Linked DNA regions of Serinibacter salmoneus. The protein of the gene in region 2 interacts with the protein of the main gene of each other region in a pairwise test. Links are inferred from orthologs where the notes say so. Each region holds a gene or a part of one and is shown on either strand. Other genes may lie near its edges.

Region 1 (10,963 bases), 230 kb from region 2 along the record:
CTGTGGATCGCCTACGAACGGCTGCTCAACGCCGTCCACAACGAGGACACCATCACCACTTACCACAACGAGGGTCGCCGCCTCGGGCGACTGATGTACGAGGGCCGGTGGCTGGACCCGCAGTCGCTGATGATGCGCGAGTCGATCATGCGCTGGGTCTCCTCCCTGGTGACCGGGCAGGTCACGCTGCGGCTGCGCCGCGGTGAGGACTACTCGATCATGGACACCCGCGGGGAGAACTTCTCCTACCACCCGGACAAGCTCTCGATGGAGCGCACCGACAACGCCGCGTTCGGTCCCACCGACCGGATCGGTCAGCTCACGATGCGCAACCTCGACATCGCCGACTCGCGCGGCAAGCTCGAGCTCTACGCCGGGCAGCCGCTGGACCAGGGCCAACTCCTGGTGGAACACGGCACGCTGCTGGGCACCCTGCCCGCGGGCGGCGGCGAGAAGATCGCCGAGCCGGTGGATGACGCCGCCGACGACGCGGCGTTGGACTCCGCGGCGTTCGACTTCGGCGCCGACTGAGCCGGGCGCATCGACGACAGGCCCGGCGGGAATGACCGTGACGGTCGCGCCCGCCGGGCTCAGCCCGGGGCTCGGCTCACCCGGGCTTTCACCCTGGCCACGGGGTGCAGGCTGGGCGCACATGCCTACTCTCGGGGGAGGAACCCCCCGAGACGAGAGTGAGTCGATATGTGCACCCGCGTGATGTGGCCGAACGCGAACGGTTCGGTCATCGTCGGCCGGAACATGGACTTCCACAAGGACCTGATGACCAACATGTGGAAGCAGCCCCGCGGCGTGAGCCGGGATGACGGCGTGGAGGGCACGCTCACCTGGACCGCGAAGTACGGCAGCGTGGTGGCGACCGCCTTCGACATCATCTCGGTGGACGGCATCAATGAGGCCGGCCTGGCCGGGCACGTGCTCTGGCTGGCGGAGTCGGACTACGGCACGCTGGACCCGGAGCGCACCTCGCTGAGCCAGGCCGTGTGGATGCAGTACTTCCTGGACAACTTCGCCACCGTGGCCGAGGCCGTGGCGTGGGTGGAGGAGAACGACCTGCAGGTGGTGCAGTTGGCCGACCCGACCGGCGGCAACCCGCCCGCCATCCACCTCGCGCTGGACGATGCGACCGGCGACTCGGCGATCATCGAGTACACCGATGGGCACCCGAAGGTCTATCACGACCGCGCGTTCACGGTGATGACGAACTCCCCCACCTATGACCAGCAGCTCGAGCTCGTCCGTACGGTGGCCGGGCTCGGCGGGGAGACCCCGCTGCCCGGTTCCACGCTGGCCACCGACCGGTTCGCCCGCGCGTCCTACTACGTGAACCGGCTCGAGCAGCCCGACACGCAGTTGCAGGCGATCGCGGCGATGTTCAGCGTGATCCGCAACGCCGCACAGCCCTTCCGCGAGCCCGACCCGGGCAAGCCGGACGCCTCGCAGACGCTGTGGCAGACCGTGACCGACCTGACGAACAAGCGCTACGTGTTCGGCTCGACGACGGAGCCCAACATCGTGTGGGTGGACCTCGCCGAGCTCGACTTCAGCGAGGGCGCGCCGCAGGAGAAGCTCGACCTGGTGAGCGAACTCGCCCTGGAGGGCGGACTCGCCGGGAACGTGAGTAAGGACTTCGTGGCCTCCGAACCGATGACCTTCATCTCCCTCAAGCTCGAGCGGGAGATGGCGCAGGCCGCGGCGCAGGCGCGCGCCACCGGAGCGCACGCCTGAGGCGCATCAGGTCAGTTCGACGACGCCCCGCGGCCCCTCGACCACGAGGGTGAGCCTCGGGGCGTCGTCGTCCACTGCGGCTGTCACGTGCACCTCGACCCCGAGGACGGCGTAGATCTCCCGGATCCGTTCGGGCTGCGGGTGCGCCACGCGGAGCGCGAGCAGGTCCAGCGTGGGCAGGTCGGTGAGGCCGGGCTGGGTGACGTCGCCCCAGTCGATGAGGAAGGGCACCACGCCCTCGCGCGATCCTCCCATGCCGGAGGTGATGCGCCATTCGAGCAGGTCCCCGGCGGGTGTGCGGCGGGAGAGCGGCCGGATCTCGCCGAGGTCGATGCCGGCAACGCGGGCGCTGGCATGGGTGGCCTCGAACTCGATCGGGTGCGTCGCGAAGGTCGCGAGGCCCGGCGAGGTGCGGTGGTCGATCCCGAAGGTGGGGATCTGCGCGGCCGGGACACCCTGGGCCGGATCCGGTCCGATCACCTCGAGGTAGTGCGGGGCGCGCTCGCCGCGCACGGTGAAGCCGATGAGGTGGTTGGCGGTCCCGACCGGGTGGGCCCCGCCGGGTGCGGCGCGTACCCCGGTGAGGTCGGCCACGTGCTCGACGGCGAGCGCCAGGTCGGGGCCGGCCACCACCACGTGGTCGAGGTCGCGGGGCCAGGGCTGCGAGTCCGGGGTCGTCATGTCCCCAGGATGCGCTGCGCGCCGCGGCCGCTGGTTCCGCCAGGCCGGGTGTCCACCTGCCGAGATCCCTGCTGCGCACCGACCTCAGCACCCGGTGAGGGTCAGCGGCCCGTCCCTCGCGGCGACGGTCATGGGGCCGCATCGATCGGTGCGACCGATCAGGGAGCCGGCGTCCGTCAGCGTGTCGATCACCCAGGAAGCCGGGTGCCCGTAGTCGTTGTCCACGCCGACGCTGATCAGGGCGATCGGCCCCGCCCAGTCCGCGAGCGCCGTCGGATCCTGATCGCCTGAGCCGTGATGGGCGACGACGATCACATCGGGTCTCGCGGGTAGCTCACCGGGCCAGGTGGCGAGCAGGGCGGTGTGCTGGTCGGCTCCGGTGTCGCCGTGCACCAGGGCGGTGAGCTCGGGCGCCCGCAGCCACAGGGTGAGGCTGAGGGCGTTCCCGTCCTCGCTCGGCAGCGTCGCGGCGGCGCGCGGCGTGGGCCACAACGCCAGGAGATCCACGGAGCCGAGGGAGAGCGGCGCCGAGGTGGTGTCCATGGGCAGCACCTCGACGCCGCGTTCGGCGGCGGCACCGGTGAGGGTGGCGAGTCGTTCCTCCTCGACGGCCGGGATCACGAGCCGGTCGACGGCGATGCCTCCCCGGTCCGCGGCGCCGAGGAGCGCGGTGGCCTCCCCGCTGTGGTCGAGGTCGCCGTGCGTGATCACCAGGGCGGCGAGGTGATGCACCCCGAGCGCGGCGAGGCAGTCCGCCACCCCGGAGCCGGGCGGACCGGTGTCCACGAGTACCGCGCCGGGCTCACCTGCAGAACTCTCGCCGTCGTCGCTGACGCCACCGTTGGGCGCGGTACTGATCACCAGCGCCGACCCCTGCCCCACGTCGCACTGGGCGAGGCGCCACCCCGGCGCGATCCACGGGTCCCCCACGAGCGCGCTGCCCCGTACCCATTGCACGAGCACGCTGCGACCCGCGGGCACCGCCACGGCCAGAGTGGCAACCGCCACCAGCGAGACGAGGACCGGGAGCGCCAACCGCAGATCGAGGGCGCGGCGACCCGTCCGTGACCAGCGACGCTGCAGGGCACCGACCACGAGGATCGCCGCCAGCGCGCCCACGGCGCCCCCCACCCCGCCCGGCCACGGCAGCCGACCGCCGGGGAGTGCGGCGCTCACGGTCGCGACGGCCTCGATCCACCACGTGAACGGCTGCGCACACCAGCCCAGCACCGCGGTGAGGCCCGGCTGCCAGGGAGCCGCGAGCGCCGCGCCGAGGGCGAGGACCGTCAGCGGCGCGACCACTGGCGCCACGAGAGCGTTGGCCGGCACACCCCAGGTGGGGATGCCCGGCTCGAGCAGGAGGATCGCGGGCAGGCATCCGACCTGCGCGGCGAGCGGTACGGCGATCGCCGCGGCGAGGACAGCGGGCATGTGGCGCGCGAGGCGTTCGCTCCAGGCGCGGGAGAACAGCACGAGACCCGCGGTGGCCCCGGCCGAGAGGGCGAAGCCCGCCTCGCGCGCGGTCCAGGGGTCCAGCACGAGCAGGCCGATCACCGCCGCGCACAGCGCCGGGAGCCCGCTGGCGCGGCGGCCGAGGGCCACGGCGAGCAGCCCGACGGCGCCCATCGCCACGGCGCGCAACACGCTCGGTTCGGGACCCACGATCCCGAGCAGGCCGATCACCACAGCGACGCCGGTCACCGTGCGTCCTACCCGGCCACGCCAGGGCAGCACGGCCGTGGCGAGGCCGAGGACGATGACGACGTGCGCCCCGGAGACGGCCAGCAGGTGGCCGAGGGCACTGGCCCGCATCGCCGCGCGCAGGTCCTCGGGCACCGCGGAGTCATCACCCACCGCGATCCCAGGCACCAGTCCGTGGGCGTGGCCTGGCAGGGGCGCCAGGGCGTCGTGCAGCCCGAGCCGGGCGCGCTGCACCAGGGCGCGCCAAGCCGGCGCCGGCTGGCGCCGTTCGTGCTCGGCGTCGACATAGGCGAGAGCCTCGACGGCGTCTCCCGGCTGCGCCGGGCGCAGGCTGCCGCGGGTCGCGACCACCTCGCCCGGCGTGACCTCGGACCAGGAGGACCCGCCGATCACGAGCACCGGGATCCGCAGACCCGCGTTCGAGGCTCCACTCGCCGGGTCCGCCACCGCATCCGGGTCCGCGGACAGGCGATTGACCCCGCCGCCCCCGACCACACCGCGCTCGACCACGCTGTTCTCGACCGTGTCGCCGGCAGCTGCTCCGCCGTGCACCCCGAGCAGGGTGGCCTGGAATGCGACCCGGGCCTCGCCGTCGAAACCCCTGCTGATCTCCCGCGGCGCTGACAGTGCGCGCACGAGGATCTCGCCGCGTTCGGCGGTCAGCGCCTGCGCCAGGCCCGCCGTGCGGCTGGTGCTCTGCGCGGCGAGGGAGGCGAGCAGGCAGACGGTGGCGCAGCAGGCGAGGAGGAGCGCCCCCGCGGGCCCGGACCAGGCCGCGCCGTGCCGACCGTGCCCGCGGCGACGGCCGCGTCCGTAGGCCACCAGGGCACCCAGCACGGCGAACAGCACCACCGCCGCACGCTCCCGCGGAGCCATGGCGGTCGCCACCGCGGCGGTCGCCCACACCGCGACGGCCGCCGGGAGCAGCCGGAGGTCGGGCGCCGTCTCCTGCGGGTGCGGTGCCGGTCCCCGCGGCTGCACAGACCCGGGCGCCACAGGCCCCGGCAGCGCCACCCCCTGGGTCCGCGGCACCGACGTTTCCGCCCGGATCGAACCGCCGGGGTCCTCGTCCGTCTCTCCCACGGGAGCGCGAATGCGGCTCATCCCACGCTCACCATCCCCTCCAGGTCGGCCATGACGGCGGGTCCGATGCCCGAGACCAGTTCGAGTTCGGCCACGTCCTGGAAGCCGCCGTGCTCGGTGCGCCAGTCGATGATGCGCTGGGAGAGCGTGGGGCCGATCCCCGGGAGCGCGTCGAGTTGCGCGAGCGAGGCGGTGTTGAGGTCCACGGTCACCCCCTCGCCGCCGGCGCCTGGCTCCGAGCCTGCACCCGCGCCGCCGGCGCCGGGCGGCGCCTCGGGCTGTGCCACCTCCTCCCCCGGTGCCGGCACCCTCACCTGTTCACCGTCGGTCACCACCCGGGCCAGGTTCACGGCCCCGAGGTCGGCCTGGTCGGTGGCACCCCCGGCGGCCTCGACGGCATCGGCCACCCGGGAGCCGGCGGGCAGTTCCACCACGCCGGGAGCACTCACCTGCCCCGCGACGTGCACCACCACGGTCCCCGGTGTGAGCGGGTCCGCGGCCGCGGTCCCCCCAGGGGCAGCGGCCGTCGACGCCTCGGTTGCCGCGGCGGCCTCGCGGTCGAGCCCGGTCGACTCTGGGTCAGGCCCGGCGCCCGCGGAGGAGGCCTCGGGTTGCGGCGCGGCGCCGCCGGAGTCCTCGGTGTGGCCGCCGGCGCTCTGCTCACCCCCGTCACCGCGCTCGAGCGTGTCTGCCTCGGCCGTGCGCACCGCACTCTGGGTGGCATCCGCCGCGACCGCCGCGCGCAGGACCACCACCAGCGTGGCGGTGACCAGGAGGAGGACGACGGCGAGGATCGCCCGGGGCGTGAGCCGTCGCCTGGCCGCGCGCCGGCGAGGGCGCCGGCCGCCGGGTGGCTCGGTGACGCGTGAGGCCTGCTCGTCCCCGCTCTCGGCGTCCCAGGGCGCCACACCCTCGCTGGCGGTGTAGGCGGCGCGGGTCAGCGCCAGGAGCTTCGCACGCTGCAGCAGGGCCATGACGGCAACCTAGAGCGCCGCACGACGGCGCCGCCCACCCGGTGTGCACAACCACCGGGTGGGCGCCCGGCGCCCTCCTGGGGACAGCCCAAAACGGCAAGATCCCGCCGATGTGGCGGCTCACCCCTCGCCGGAGAAGCGCCCCACGGCACGCACCTGGGCCGCGAGGGTGGCGCCCATCCCCATGGGCCAGCGCTCCATCACATACTCGGTGGCCTCGTCCACACTGAGTTGGCGCGTGGAGTTCCCGGTGCGCACCCACAGCTGCGTGGGTGCGCCCTTGGCGCGCAGGTACACCGGGCGCGGGGAGGAGCCGATGTCCACCCGGCACACCGGGTGCATCACCTCCCCGGACGCCTCGAGGCCCGCTGAGGCCCCTGTCTCGGTGTCGGCCTCGCTCGCGGCCACCTGTTCGAAGCTCACCCGCACGCTCGCGGTGGCGTTCTGCCCCAGCGTCTTCTCCAGGTGATCGCGCAGCCACAGCTCGTAGCGGTCCAGGTCCGCCTGCTTCATCAGCGCCAGGTCCGCCTCCAGACCGAGCGCCCGACCGTCGTCGTCCACCCCGATCAGCAGGGTGCCGCCACCCGCGTTGAGGAAGGCGGCGATCGTCTTGGCGATCACCATCTCCATCTTCTCGTCCCGCTTGCCGGTGTGCAGGTTCACCCGGGCGGTGGACTTGAACTCCACACCATCGGACTCCCCGCGCCGCAGGAGCTCCGCGACGCTCGCGCGTTCGGGCTGCTGCAGGTGCGCCACGAGCCACCCGTAGCCCGCGGTGAACGCGATGGACATCCCCAGCGAGAGCACCCACACCAGCGGTGAGCCCAGGTTCGGCGCGGGCGTGAGCTCGGCCAGGAGCATCCCCACGCTGGCGCCGACCATCGCCACCACGATCGAGGTGAAGAAGTTCAACCGGGCGCGGCGGCGCAACACCAGGCGCGCGATGGTCGCGAACACCCAGCCCATCACCAGGGCGAGCAGCGGCCCGAGCGCCACCACCCACAGCGGGACCTGACCGATCATGGCGTCACGGCACGATGTTCACGAGGCCGGGGGCGCGCACGATCACCTTGCGCGGCTCGCCGTCCAGGAACTTCGCCACCGCCTCGCTCGCCAGAGCGGCGGCCTGCAGGTCGGCCTCGGAGATCGAGGGCGCCACCTGCAGCCGGTCGCGGACCTTGCCCTTGACCTGCACCACGCAGGTGACGGTGTCGTCCACCAGCAGGCTCTCGTCGGTGACCACCGGGAACGGCTCGTGCGCCAGGCTCTCGGTGTGCCCCAGGCGCGACCACAGTTCCTCCGCGATGTGCGGGGCCACGGGCGCCGTCATCAGCACCAGCGGCTCCACCGCCTCGCGGGGGGCCGCACTCAGCCCGGTCAGGTGGTTGACCAGCACGATCAGCTTTGCGATCGCGGTGTTCGGGCGCATCCCGTCGTACTCGGCGGTCACATCCGCGATGGCGCGCGCCACCTGGCGCTGGGTCTCCTTGTCCGCGGGGTCCTCGGAGACCACCAGCGCGCCGGAGTCCTCGTCCACCACCAGGCGCCACAGCCGCTGCAGGAATCGCTGCGAGCCGACCACGGCGCGGGTGTCCCACGGCCGGGACTGGTCCAGCGGCCCCATCGACATCTCATACACCCGGAAGGTGTCCGCGCCGTAGGAGGCGTACATGTCATCGGGCGTCACCATGTTCTTCAGCGACTTGCCCATCTTCCCGTACTCGCGCTTCACCACCTCGCCGTTCCAGCGGTAGGTGGCTTCGCCGTCGACCACCTCCTCGACGACCTCCTCCGCGGGCACGTACACGCCGCGCGCGTCGGTGTAGGCGTAGGCCTGGATGTAGCCCTGGTTGAACAGCGTGCGGAACGGCTCGGCGCTGGAGACGTGCCCCAGGTCGAACAGCACCTTGTGCCAGAACCGGGAGTACAGCAGGTGCAGCACCGCGTGCTCCACCCCGCCCACGTACAGGTCCACCCCACCGGTGGTGCCGCGGCTGCCGTCGATCCGCGGCCCCATCCAGTACTGCTCCAACGCCGGGTCCACCGGGGCGGAGTCGTTGGTCGGGTCCAGGTAGCGCAGGTAGTACCAGCAGGAGCCGGCCCAGTTCGGCATCGTGTTGGTGTCGCGGCGGTAGGTCTTGGGCCCCTCGCCTAGGTCCAGGGTGACCTCCACCCAGTCCCCGGCGCGGGAGAGCGGCGACTCCGGCTCGGATGCCGCGTCGTCCTCGGCGAAGGTGCGCGGGGAGAAGTCCGGGACCTCGGGCAGGTCCACCGGCAGCATCGACTCGGGCAGCGCGATCACGCGGCCGTCGGCGTCGTAGACCACCGGGAACGGCTCGCCCCAGTAGCGCTGGCGGCTGAAGAGCCAGTCCCGCAGCCGGTAGGTGGTGGTGCCGGTGCCGAAGCCCTTGGCCTCCAGCCACTGGATGATGGCGTGCTTGGCCTCGGCCACGGCCAGCCCGTCGAGGCTGATCTCCTCGTTGCCCGAGTTGACCGCCACGCCGTCGCCGGTCCACGCCTGGGAGGCGACGCCGTCGTCCGATCCGGACACGACCTCCCGGATGGGCAGCTCGAAGGCGGTCGCGAAGGCGTGGTCGCGCTCGTCGTGGCCGGGCACGGCCATGATCGCGCCGGTGCCGTAGCCCATCAGCACATAGTCGGCCACGAACACCGGCAGCGCCTCGCCGTTGACGGGGTTGGTGGCGTAGCCACCGGTGAACACGCCCGTCTTGGCGCCGGCGTCCGCCTGGCGCTCCTCGGGGGTCTTGGCCTTGGCGGCCGCCACGTAGGCACGCACCGCCTCCGACGGCGTGGCCTCACCCCCGGTCCAGGCGGCCGGCACCTGCTGGGGCCAGGTGGGCTCGGTGGCCAGGATCTCCTCGACCAGGGGGTGCTCGGGTGCCAGCACCACGTAGGTGGCGCCGAACAGGGTGTCGGGGCGGGTGGTGAAGACGCTCAGGTCCTGCGGGCCCGTGGCGGTGGGCACCCGGAAGTGCACGTGGGCGCCCTCGGAGCGGCCGATCCAGTGCCGCTGCATCTGGCGGACCTTCTCCGGCCAGTCCACCCGGTCCAGGTCGGCCACCAGGCGGTCGGCGTAGGCGGTGATGCGCATCATCCACTGGCGCAGGTTGCGCTTGTAGACCGGGAAGTTGCCGCGCTCGGAGCGGCCCTCGGCGGTGACCTCCTCGTTGGCCAGCACCGTGCCGAGTCCGGGACACCAGTTCACCGGCACATCCGCCACGAACGCCAGGCGGTAGTCCGCCAGCACGTCCTCGCGGGCGGCCGGGCTCAGGTCCGCCCACGCCGCGCCGCCGGGAACGGGGCGGGAACCGTCCTGGAACTGCGCGATCAGCGTGTCGATGGGGCGGGCGGCGCCGGTGGAGCCGTCCGGTGCGGTGGCCTCCGGGTCGAACCAGGAGTTGAAGATCTGCAGGAAGATCCACTGCGTCCAGCGCACGAACTCCGGGTCCGTGGTGGCGAAGGATCGCGCGTCGTCGTGCGCCAGTCCCAGGCGGCGCAGCTGACGCTGCATCACCGCGATGTTCTCCTCCGTGGTGATCTTCGGGTGCTGCCCGGTCTGCACGGCGTACTGCTCCGCCGGCAGGCCGAAGGCGTCATACCCCAGGGCGTGCAGCACGTTCTTGCCGCGCATCCGCTCGAAGCGGCCCATCACGTCGGTGGCGATGTACCCCAGCGGGTGCCCCACGTGCAGCCCCTTGCCGGAGGGGTAGGGGAACATGTCCATCACAAAGTAAGAGTCAGGCGCGTGCTCCGTGTCGGTGCCCTCCACCTCGCCGCCGGCCGCGGCGTCGCTGGTCAGGTCGGGGTTGGGGGCGCGGAACGTGCCGAGCTCGGCCCACCGCTCCTGCCAGGCCAGTTCGATCGTGTTCGCCAGCGCGGGCGTGTAGCGGTGCGGCGGCACGTCGGCGGGCGTGGTGGCGGTCGTGGTCTCGGTCATCCTGACTTTCCTTCACGTGAGTTGCTAGGTCGTCGTCGGCTCGGACATGAAAAAGACCTCCCGCCGGGGAGGTCTGCCGCGCCGACAGGCCGCACGGGCCCGCTGATGTCAGCGCGGCCCGGTAAGCAACTCCTGGTGGCTCATGGCGTCAGCCTACTCCCCCCAACGAGCGGGGACCTGCGCGGCCCCGGCGCTCGATCAGCCCTCGCGGCGCGGACCCGCCGCGCGCACCCGGGCCAATAGCGAGCGCAACACCCGCAGTTCGGCCTCGGACAGGTCCGCTGACATGACCCGATGGATCGAGCGCACGTGCCGCCGTCCGATCTCCCGTTGCAACGCCTGTCCCTCGCCGGTCAGGGTCACCATCACCGCACGCCCGTCGGTGGCGCTGGGCCCGCGCTGCACCAGCCCCCGGCGCTCCAGACGCTCCACCAACCGGGACATGCTCGGCTGCGGCAGGTACGTCTCCTCGGCCAGCGCCCCGAGCCGGCATCCGGTGTGCGGTCCCTCGGCGAGCGCGCGCAGCACGTCGTACTCGCGCGGCGAGAGGTCGCCGAAGTCACCGGCCGCCTCGAACGCGTGCATCAGTGCCGAGGATGTGCGCAGCACCTCCCGCCATGCCTGCGTGCTGGCGCGCAGACTCACCATGGGCGACCTCCCGGACCATCCGCGCCGAACTCATGCAGATGCATGGTGCGTGGAACACCCAGCGTGCCACAGTGGTTGGACGTAGTGTCCCCACCCGACCACGACCAAGGAGTGATCATGGCGAACGAAGCCCCCGAGATCGTCAAGGCCAGTCTGCAGCAGGCACTCGTGGACC
Region 2 (10,482 bases):
GGACCTGCCCCTGGGGGAGTGGGCCGAGGCGCGGGTGCAGGTGCGCGCGCACGGTGACCCGCTGCCCGCGCGGGTGCGGCGTGTTGCCCCGGCTGCCGAGGCGGGGGTGGACGACGGCGATGCGATCCTCGTGCGTCTGGCCGAGCCTCTTCGCGGGCTCGCCTCGGGCCAGTCCCTGGTCGTGTACGGGGCGGGTGAGCCGGGCGCCGTGGACGGCGCTGATCGTGTGCTGGGTCAGGGGACTGTGGCGGTCTCCGGCCGCGGCGCCGCCGCACGCATCGCCGAGCTGGATCAGGTCCGCGAGGCGGTCCCGGCCCAGGTGTGAGGTGCGTGCCTATCCGTCTCCAGATCCGGTGCGGTTTCGGGTCCTGGACCAAGCAATCCAGGCGAGAAGGAGCGCCACACATCCGGCGATAGCGCTCCCCGCGATCGGTGCCAGGCGAACCCACGTCGGCGACGGTACCGCCCACGAGAGAACGATGATCCCGGTGCTGATAGCGATGGCGACGCCAAGGACGATCGGCACTAACCTCGAGGCCAACACCACGCACCACCTGCCCATGTCGTGTTCAGCGTAACGCCCTTCCCATTCCAGTTGCACACGCCGAGGCCAGCGGCGCCGAATGCGAGCACGGCGGCGGCGATGCCAGACGGAACTGCGCCGGGACTCGTGATGACCCCCGCAGCGGCGAGCGCCGCGGCGACCCCGGCGACCCCGGCCCCTGCATTGAGTGCGCTTTGGACTCTCTGCACCTGCAGATTGCTCATGACGAACTGATACCCATACCAGCGCCGAATCAGTGGGTCCGCAACCACGGGATACGTGATGCTGTCATCGATCTCCACAACCTGTGTGAGAACGTCGCCGTCAATCTCGTACGCCGTCTCGAGTGCCTGACCGTCGGCGTCGCGCGCCCAGGGAGCATCGATCTGCGCGAGGATGGTCGCGTCATCGTCGACCACGAACACGGACCCATCTGGGTGCGCGATGAGTTCCCCGCCAGGTGGGAGGTCGAATTCGTAGGAGTAGGTGCTGCTGGCGGACTCATCCTCGATGATGGTCTGGACCCGAGCGCCGCCGCTGACTCCCTGAACAGCGAGGCTGACCGTGCTGTCGCCTTCGATGTAGGCGATAGTTCCATCCGTTGCGAGCGCTGCTGCGGCTCGTGGGTCATCGCTCGGCAATCGCACGCTGAACTCGGGCTGCCCGGGCCAGTTGAAGACGATCGGATTGTCGGCTCTTGCAGGGATGGTCAGGCGTGAGCGCCCGTCGCTGATCGAGAATCCTTCTGACGTGCGATCTGGACGAACTACGGGGGTGCTTGCAGCTTCTTGGATCAGTTGTGCGGACTGATCAGCCAACACGCCGGGTGGTGTCGCAGAAGCTGGAGAAACTAGTGCGAGCGCGGCAATCACCGCTGCGGCGAGGCTCGCGAGGCCCAGTCTGTACTCGGAAGGCATCTTTGCTCCGTTCTAGTCGGTACAACTCAGCGTGCCGGCCGATGCCAAAGGGTGTCAAACATTGCATGAGCAACTACAATTGTGTGATCTGGTGGAGAGTGGAGGCGCTCCGGGCTGCACCCGGGGCCCCGATGTGTCGGTGCGTTTCGCTAGGAGACAGGGTCGCTGTGGCGCCGGCGCGGCCTGTGAGTCGTCTACCAGGTCTGTGTGCTGAGCGTGCGGGAGGTCATCGCCGACGACGTGGTGTGGCTCGCGCAGGACCTGCCCCTGGAGGAGTGGGCCGCGGCGCAGGTGCAGGTGCGTGCGCACGGTGACCCGCTGCCCGCGCAGGTGCGCCGCGTTGCCCCGGCTGCCGAGGCGGGGGTGGACGACGGCGATGCGATCCTCGTGCGCCTGGCCGAGCCTCTTCGCGGGCTCGCCTCGGGCCAGTCCCTGGTCGTGTTCGGGGCGGGTGAGCCGGGCGCCGTGGACGGCGCCGATCGTGTGCTGGGTCAGGGGACTGTGGCGGTCTCCGGCCGCGGCGCCGCCGCACGCATCGCCGAGCTCGACCAGGCCCGCGAGGCGGTCCCCGCCCACGCCTGAGGCACGGTTCCACCTGCTCACGGCTCACTCGTGTGAACATGGAGGGATGCGGAGAACAGCAACGATGCCCTCCTGCGTGGGGGCACTCGCCGTCGCGGCGCTGCTGCTGGCGGGCTGCACGGAGTCCGGCGACGAGGACGGCGAGGAGCTCACCAGCACGGCTGACGCCACCTCTGACGACATCTCGGAGGCCACGGCCGTCGCCACGTCTGAGGAGTCCGTCGAGACCACGGCCGAGGCCACAGCCGAGGCGACCGCGACGGCGCAGGAGGCGCTCGAGTGGGACTCTCGCGACTGGGACGAGGCCGCCTGGGAGCCCACCGTCGAGATCACGCCGACGACCTACACCGAAGCCGAGTTGCAGGCGTCGTACGAGGAGGGTCTGGCCGAGCTGGCCGCGAGCCTGCAGCTCGACTCCCTCCCGGAGGTGGAGTTCGAGCGCTGGACCGAGACCGTCGAGGACTCCCTCGAGTCCGACGCACAGTGCCTGACGGAGCAGGGATTCGAGGTCAACGTGGAGGGCGGCACCCTGGGCTTCACCGACGTGGACTTCGAGAGCGAGGAGTTCCAGCGGGCGTCCTACATCTGCGCGGCGCGGTTCCCGCTCCACCCGCGGTACACCGCCGAGTGGACCGAGGACCAGAAGGCGTTGGTCTACGACTTCCAGACCGAGTTCACGATCCCGTGCATCGAGGCCCTCGGCCACGAGGTGGACGTCTCCGAACGTCCCACCCGCCAGGAGTGGATCGCCACGTTCTCCTTCGAGGACAACCCCTGGTCGCCGCTGCATGCCGACACCCTCACGCTCGGTCTCATGGACGAGGAGGACCTCGAGGCACTCGGCGCCTGCGGGAGCGGCTGGCCGCCCCTCGATGTTCTCTACGGCCTCTAGGGTCGTTCACCCGCCCGGCCCCGCGCGGGACACAATGAGCGCGTGACCCACCCGACCCTCGCCGTCGCCGGCCCCGCCGCCTGGCCCGGCCAGGACGCCCTGGCCGCCCACCGCAGCAGCCTGGACGTCCTCGCCGACCCGCCCTCCGGCCTGGTCGGCGCCCCCGGGCTGCTCGCCCTGCCCGGCCGTGGACCCTGGGCGAGCCCGCTGGCCCGCACCCTCGCGCTGTGCGAGGCGATGCCCGCCGCCCTCGAACCGCACGGCTGGCGCCTGGGCACCACGGCGGACGGCACGCTGCGCCGTGCCGGGCGCACCCTCACCGGCGACGTGGAGGCCCTGGCGCTGGCCGCGGCCGGCTATGCCGGGCCGATCGAGCTGCCGGTCCTCGGCCCGCTGTCGCTCGCCGCGGCCACCTGGCTCCCGGTGGGGGAGCGGGTGGTGTCCGACGACGTCGCCCGCGCGGATCTCGCCGCCTCCCTCGCGCTCGGTCTGAGCAGGCATGTCGCGGCCGTCACCGCCGCGCGGGACCTGGGTGTGGTGCTCGACGGCGCCGTACCCTCGGGCGAGGCGGCTGTGGGCGGCGACGCCGACTCGGGTGCGGCGTCGAGGACGGGCACGGTCGTGCTGCACGAACCGATGCTCACCGAGGTGCTCCAGGGCGCCGTGCCCACCTTCTCCGGCATGTCCCGCCTGCGGGCGCTCGAGGCGGGTGTGGTGGCCTCGACGATCCGCGAGGTGGCCGAGGCGATGCTGGCCGCCGGTCAGGTGGTGGTGCTGGCCGTGCCACCCGACGCCCGCGTCATCGACGTCGTCGGGCCGGTGCTTGCCGCCGCGGGTGGGGGCGTGCAGGTGGACGTCATGGCACTGGACCGGCGGGGGATGGAGGCGCTGGCGCAGCAGGTGGAGAACGGGCTCGGGGTGCGCTGCGCCGTCGTGCCGCACGCCGCCCCTCCACAGGCCGGCGACGTGCCCGCGGACCCCGCCCGGATCGCCACCGAGCTCCTGCAGCGCTGGCGCTGGTCCGGGGTAGTGCCGCCTCGCCTCACCGTGCTGCCCCGCAGCGGCGTCGCGTCGCTCACCCCGGCCCGGGCCCGGGAGACCCTGACACTCGCGGCGCGCTGCTCCGTCGCCCTCGGGGACGCGCTCGCCTAGTTGTGATGTCCAGGGAGGTTGTCCCGCTCGAGGTCGGTGAGCCTGCCTGGCAGGCGAAGACCTCCGGTGGTGGAGTGGAACTCACCCTTGAGCGGGTAGTTTCTCACTGCCGCCGGACCTTCCTAGGCTGAACCCGTGGCCAACGCTCTCCTCATCGCTGAACCTCGCGAGCCCACCCATGTCGCTCTGCCGGCTGGCGCCCACCTCCGTCCGCTCTCTCTGTCTGCTCTTCGGGACGTCTCGAGCGTCTACCACCAGACGTACCTCGGCACGCCTCACGAGATGACCGAGGCCGAGGCACACGACGACATCACCCGGACGTGGGCCGGTGAGTACGGCCACCTACTCACAGCGGCGTCGCTCGGCGTCTGGGTCGGGGATGAACTAGTCGGCGCGATCCTGACCGTGCAGGACCCGCCGTGGGACGACGTGCCCCCTGGCCCCTTCATCCTCGACCTGTTCGTCCTCCCCGCCCACCGTCGCACCGGCCTTGGTCGCGCCTTGGTCCAGACGGTTCAGGGAGTCCTTCGTTCCCGGATCGCGCTCCGCGTCGATCACTCCGCGCCAGAAGCCCGATCCCTCTACGTCGCCCTCGGCTTTCACACCCGAGAGGCCCCCACGGTGACGTGACTGGCCGTGTCTCCAGACCGGGAAACGAGGCCCAGTGATCCAGTGGGAAGGTCGAGGGACTTAGCCGGGCACGAAGCGCCTCCTCGATGGCGCTGGTCATCGAGGTGCCCGTGCGCTCGGCCAACTCGCGAGCGAGCTCGTGCACCACTGGCAACTTGATGTTCAGCGACATGGCCGAGCGTACGCCGACAGGGTAGAAGCGGCAGCGCCGAGGATGTCAGGGGCACCCGCCACAATGGGGGGCATGACGGCGAAGACCCCACCTTCCAGCCCCGGCCCCGAGCAGGCGCCGGAGGTCGCCTTGGAGTCGGCATCGGAGCCGGCATCGGAGCAGGCCCAGCAGGAATGGCAGGACCTCGCGGGGCGGATCAACGACGCCCGGTTCGCTTACTACCTCAAGGACTCACCCGTCATGAGCGACGGCGAGTTCGACACCCTGATGCGGCGCCTGGAGGCGCTGGAGGAGGCGCACCCCTCGCTGCGCACCCCGGACTCGCCCACCCAGACCGTCGGCGGCTCCTACTCGACCCTCTTCACCGCCGTGGATCACCTCGAGCGGATGCTCTCGCTGGACAACGCCTTCTCCGCCGAGGAGGTGCAGGCGTGGGCCGACCGGGTGGCGCGCGACCTCGGCCGCCCCGTGCGGGCCTACCTGTGCGAGTTGAAGATCGACGGCCTGGCGATCGCCCTGCTCTACCGCGGCGGCCGGCTGGTGCGCGCCGTGACCCGGGGGGACGGCACCACGGGGGAGGACGTCACCCTCAACGTGCGCACCATCGGCGTGATCCCCCACACCCTGGCCGGCGATCCCGCCACGCACCCCGAGGAGATCGAGATCCGCGGCGAGATCTTCTTCCCCGTCGAGGCGTTCGAGGAAGTCAACCGCGCCCAGGTCGCCGCCGGGAAGCCGACGTTCGCCAACCCGCGCAACGCCGCCGCCGGGTCGCTGCGTCAGAAGGACCCGCGCGTCACCGCCTCCCGCCCGCTGCGGATGTACGCCCACGGGATCGGGCGGCTCACCTGGGGCGAGGCCACCGGCGACCACCCGACCCGGCAGTCGCAGGTCTACGACCTGCTGGGCGGCTGGGGTGTGCCGGTCTCGCCCTACTCCCGGGTGGTGGAGGGCATCGCCGGTGCGCAGGAGATGATCGAGTACTACGGCGAGCACCGGCACGACGTGGAGCACGAGATCGACGGGATCGTGCTGAAGGTGGACGACGTCACCGACCAGCGCGCGCTCGGCGCAACCTCGCGCGCCCCGCGCTGGGCCATCGCGTTCAAGTACCCGCCGGAGGAGGTCACCACCCGGCTGCTGCGGATCGACGTGGGTATCGGCCGCACCGGGCGTGCCACCCCGTTCGGGATCATGGAACCGGTCCTCGTGGCGGGCTCCACCGTGCGTCAGGCCACCCTGCACAACCAGGAGGTCGTGGCCGCCAAGAACGTGCGGCCCGGCGACATGGTGGTGCTGCGTAAGGCGGGGGACGTGATCCCCGAGATCCTCGGACCCGTGGAGGCGCTCGCGCAGGACGGCTACCCGCGCGAGGACTGGCAGATGCCCACCGCGTGCCCCGAGTGCGGCACCCCGCTGCGCCCGATGAAGGAGGGCGACGTGGACCTGCGCTGCCCGAACGCGCGCAGCTGCCCCGCCCAGGTGCGCGGCCGCGTGGAGCACATCGGCTCCCGCGGCGGACTGGACATCGAGGCACTGGGTGAGGTGACGGCCGCGGCGCTCACCCAACCGGACTACCCCAGCGAGCCGCCGCTGCACACCGAGGCGGACCTGTTTGCCCTGGTGGGCTACGCCGTCGACGCCACACAGGAGGAACGCACCCGGGTGCGGGAGGCCAGCCTGCAGCGACTGGCTCCCGTCCGCGTGGTGGTGCGCGACCCCGAGACCGGGCTGCCGCGCCTGGACGAGGACGGCCAGATCCGCACCCGCCACCCCTTCCGCAAGAGCCTCACCCACTCCCGCGCCGCCCGTGAGGCCGCCGAGGCTGAGGGTCGCACCCTGAGTGACTTCGCCCCCTCCGCCGCCGCGGAGACCCTGCTGGACGAACTCGAGGCCGCCAAGACCAAGGACCTGTGGCGCATCCTCGTCTCGCTCAACATCCGCCACGTCGGACCCGTCGCCTCCCGGGCGCTGGCCACCCACTTCGGCTCCCTCGCCGCGATCCGTGAGGCGAGCCAGGAGGAGCTCGCCGCGGTCGACGGCGTGGGCCCCACCATCGCGGCCGAGATCCTCGACTGGTTCGCGGTGGACTGGCACGCCGAGATCGTCAGCGCCTGGGAGCGGGACGGCGTGCGGACCGCGATCCCGGATCACCCCGGGCCCGGCGCCGCGGCCGCGGCGGCCGCGGCCGGCGTGCTCGCCGGCCTCACGATCGTGGTCACCGGCGCCATCGACGGCTACTCCCGGGACGGCGCGAAGGAGGCGATCCTGCAGCGCGGCGGCAAGGCCGCGGGCAGCGTGTCGAAGAAGACCGACGTGGTGGTGCTCGGTCCCGGCGCCGGCTCCAAGGAGGCCAAGGCGCGCGACCTCGGCCTGCCGATCCTGGACCAGGCGCAGTTCGGCGACCTGCTCGAGCGGGGCCGCGCGGCCATCCCCACCCCCGCGCAGGACCCGGCCGACTGAGAGCGCTCCCGCCGCTCGACGCGCGGGAGCGGCGCCGCGGTGATAGGGATGATGAGTGACCGCTGATCAGCCCCAGGTGGAGCTCAACCGCCGCACCGTGTACATCATCTTCGCGGCCCTCCTGTCCGCGATGTTCCTCTCGGCCCTGGACCAGTCGGTGGTCGGCACCGCGCTGCCCACGATCGTCGGGGACCTGGGTGCGGTGCAGCACGAGGGCTGGATCATCACCGCCTACCTGCTCACCATCGCGATCGTCATGCCGATCTACGGCAAGATCGGCGACCTCTACGGGCGCCGGCTGCCGTTCCTGATCGCCATCGCGATCTTCGTGGCGGGTTCCACCGGCTCGGCCCTCTCGAGCGCCTTCGGCGAACTCGTCGCCTGGCGCAGCCTCCAGGGGCTGGGCGCCGGCGGCCTGGTCATCCTGTCCCAGGCCATCATCGGTGACATCGTCTCCGCCCGGGACCGCGGCAAGTTCATGGGCCCGATGGGCGCCGTCTTCGGCATCGCCACCGTGCTCGGACCGCTGCTCGGGGGCTGGTTCACCGAGGGTCCCGGGTGGCGCTGGTGCTTCTGGACGAACGTGCCCATCGGGGTGTTCGCCTTCATCGTGGCGTTCTTCGCCCTGAAACTCCCGCGCAGCCACGCGACCAAGCGGTTCGACCTGGTCGGCGCGATCCTGCTGACCCTGGCCACCACGGGCATCGTGCTGGTCACCAGCTGGTCCTCCATCACCGACGCCTCCGGGTACGACTGGACCGACCCGGCACTGCTGGCGATGATCGGTGGCACCCTGCTCGCCCTGGCGGGCTTCATCGTGGTGGAACTGCGCGTGCAGGACCCGCTGCTCCCGCTGCGCCTGTTCCGCAACCGCACCTTCGCCGTCTCGGTGTCCATCGCGCTGATCCTCGGGATGACGATGTTCGCGGCGCTGTCCTTCCTGCCCACCTTCCTGCAGATGGCGCAGGGCATCGGCCCCACCGAGTCCGGCCTGCTCATGCTCCCCATGACGATCGGCCTGATGATCACCGCGATCGGCTCCGGTCTGCTGATCACCAAGACCGGGAGGTACCGCATCTACCCGATCGTCGGGATGGCGATCTCCACGGTCGCCGTGGTGTGGCTGACCCGGATCACCGCGGAGATGTCCATGGTGCTGTTCGGCGCCATGATCTTCGTGCTCGGCATCGGCCTGGGTCTGGTGATGCAGACCATCGTGATCGCCGCGCAGAACGCGGTGCCACCGCAGGAACTCGGCGTGGCGACCTCCACGAACAACTTCCTGCGGGAGATCGGCGCCGCGGTCGGCACCAGCGTGTTCTCCACCGCGTTCACCACGAACCTCACCTCCAAGGTCACCGATATCGCCAAGGACGCGCCCGCGGGCAGTATCCCCAGCGGGTTCGGCCCCGCCGATCTCACCCCCGCCGGCGTGGAGAAGCTCCCCAGCGCCCTGCACACGGACGTGATCAACGCCTACGCGGAGTCCCTGGCCCCGGCGTTCTGGTACCTGGTGCCGCTGGCGGTGCTCGGCACGGTGGTCGCCTTCTTCATGAAGGAGATCAAGCTGTCCACCACCGCGGGCCTCGCGGCACGCGGTGAGGCGGTCAGCGTCGACAGCTGAGCAGTCCGGGCGCATCGGCGAGGGCCGACGGGTCTCCGGCGTGTGACCAGCGCCACGCACATTGCAGTGGCTGCAAGTCTGCAGGGACTGCAATAATTTCTGGGTGACCCAAGGCGGACTGCGCGAGCGCAAGAAGGCCGAACGCCGTGAGGCGCTCGGCCACGCGGCTCGCACCCTGGTGGCCCAGGAGAGCCTGGACGGCGTCACTGTCGAGGCGATCTGTGCGCGCGTCGGGGTCTCACCCCGCACCTTCTTCAACTACTACGAGACCAAGGAAGACGCCGTCCTGGGCCTCGGGGTCGACTCGGCACCGCCGGAGGATTCGGAGGCTCGGCGCGCCTTCGCCGCCGGTGGCCCCACGGGCGACCTGCTGACCGATGCCGCCACGGTGCTCGCCGAGTCCTTCGAGGGATGGCTGCCGCCAGGCGAGATGGAGTGCCTCGTGGGTCTCCTCTCGCGGGAACCACGGCTGCTGGCCCGTCACGTGGGCTGGATGGAACGCGGGCGGGAGTCGATGCAGCGCCTGGTCGTCGAGCGGGAGCAGGTCCTGCCCACCGGCACCCACCCCGTCGTCACCGTCTCTCTGGTCGGGGTCCTCATCCGCATCAGCGGGGAGCTGTGCCGGGAGAGTGGCTCCGGCAGCCCCACCCAGTTCCTGCCCGAGGCCGTGCGTCAAGTGCGCGCGGCCGCCCGCGCCTGACCAACCGCCACCCCGTCTCCGCCGAACCCCGCGACACCGGACGCTGTCGCGCAAACGAAGGAAGCACATGACCGACCTCATCGAGAAGGAACCCGGGCGCGCGCCCGTGGTCCTGACCCAGAAGACCGTCTGGGTGATCTTCGGCGCCCTCATGGCGTCGATGTTCCTGTCCTCCCTGGACCAGTCCATCGTCGGCACCGCGCTGCCCACGATCGTGGGCGAACTGCACGGCGTGGAGCACCAGGGCTGGCTCATCACCGGCTACATCATGGCCGTGGCCATCGTCATGCCGATCTACGGCAAGGTGGGCGACGTCGTCGGGCGGCGCTGGCCCTTCATCGTGGCCATCGGCCTGTTCACCCTCGCCTCCGCGGGCGCGGGGTACGCGCAGACCTTCGAGCAGCTCGTCTTCTGGCGCGCCGTGCAGGGCGCCGGCGGTGGCGGCCTGATCATCCTGTCCCAGGCGATCATCGCCGACATCGTGCCCGCGCGGGAGCGCGGCAAGTACATGGGGCCGATGGGCGCCCTGTTCGGCATCTCCGCGGTGCTCGGGCCCCTGCTCGGCGGCTGGTTCACCGAGGGGCCCGGCTGGCGCTGGGCGTTCTGGATCAACGTGCCCATCGGCATCCTCGCGGTCGTCATCGCCTGGGTGGCGCTGCGGCTGCCCAGCCACAAGGCCGCCCGGCCCTTCGATGTGCCCGGCGCCGCACTCATCGCCCTGGCCACCACGGGCATCGTGTTCCTCACCAGCTGGGACTCCATCACCGGCTCCGACGGCTACGACTGGTCCAACACCGCCCTCCAAC

What was found.
Region 1: the proteins of ligA (region 2) and leuS interact in binary tests that used the Escherichia coli proteins (3 or more experiments, as listed by UniProt). The link is inferred for Serinibacter salmoneus from one-to-one orthologs.

What each region holds. Positions count from the first base shown.
Region 1 is NZ_PDJD01000001.1:1,778,467-1,789,429, forward strand. Bases 7,010-10,527 are described here. They hold leuS (leucine--tRNA ligase), read right to left. Parts: upstream 10,141-10,527; coding sequence 7,210-10,140; downstream 7,010-7,209. Other genes in these bases: ATL40_RS08010 (AlbA family DNA-binding domain-containing protein), read right to left, coding at 7,010-7,205; ATL40_RS08020 (MarR family winged helix-turn-helix transcriptional regulator), read right to left, coding at 10,339-10,527. Also shown: argG (argininosuccinate synthase), read left to right, coding at 1-531; ATL40_RS07985 (linear amide C-N hydrolase), read left to right, coding at 700-1,743; ATL40_RS07990 (VOC family protein), read right to left, coding at 1,750-2,424; ATL40_RS07995 (ComEC/Rec2 family competence protein), read right to left, coding at 2,509-5,229; ATL40_RS15410 (helix-hairpin-helix domain-containing protein), read right to left, coding at 5,226-6,182; more of ATL40_RS08010, read right to left, coding at 6,303-7,009; more of ATL40_RS08020, read right to left, coding at 10,528-10,788; ATL40_RS08025 (Dps family protein), read left to right, coding at 10,906-10,963.
Region 2 is NZ_PDJD01000001.1:2,010,537-2,021,018, reverse strand. What follows is about bases 4,620-7,656. They hold ligA (NAD-dependent DNA ligase LigA), read left to right. Parts: upstream 4,620-4,961; coding sequence 4,962-7,352; downstream 7,353-7,656. Other genes in these bases: ATL40_RS09035 (MDR family MFS transporter), read left to right, coding at 7,408-7,656; ATL40_RS09050 (GNAT family N-acetyltransferase), read left to right, coding at 4,620-4,717. Outside these bases: tRNA 2-thiouridine(34) synthase MnmA, read left to right, coding at 1-325; ATL40_RS09070 (hypothetical protein), read right to left, coding at 526-1,461; ATL40_RS09065 (aminomethyltransferase beta-barrel domain-containing protein), read left to right, coding at 1,669-2,043; ATL40_RS09060 (hypothetical protein), read left to right, coding at 2,090-2,935; ATL40_RS09055 (uroporphyrinogen decarboxylase/cobalamine-independent methonine synthase family protein), read left to right, coding at 2,978-4,087; more of ATL40_RS09050, read left to right, coding at 4,223-4,619; more of ATL40_RS09035, read left to right, coding at 7,657-8,976; ATL40_RS09030 (TetR/AcrR family transcriptional regulator), read left to right, coding at 9,080-9,676; ATL40_RS09025 (MDR family MFS transporter), read left to right, coding at 9,744-10,482. UniProt on the Escherichia coli protein: DNA ligase that catalyzes the formation of phosphodiester linkages between 5'-phosphoryl and 3'-hydroxyl groups in double-stranded DNA using NAD as a coenzyme and as the energy source for the reaction.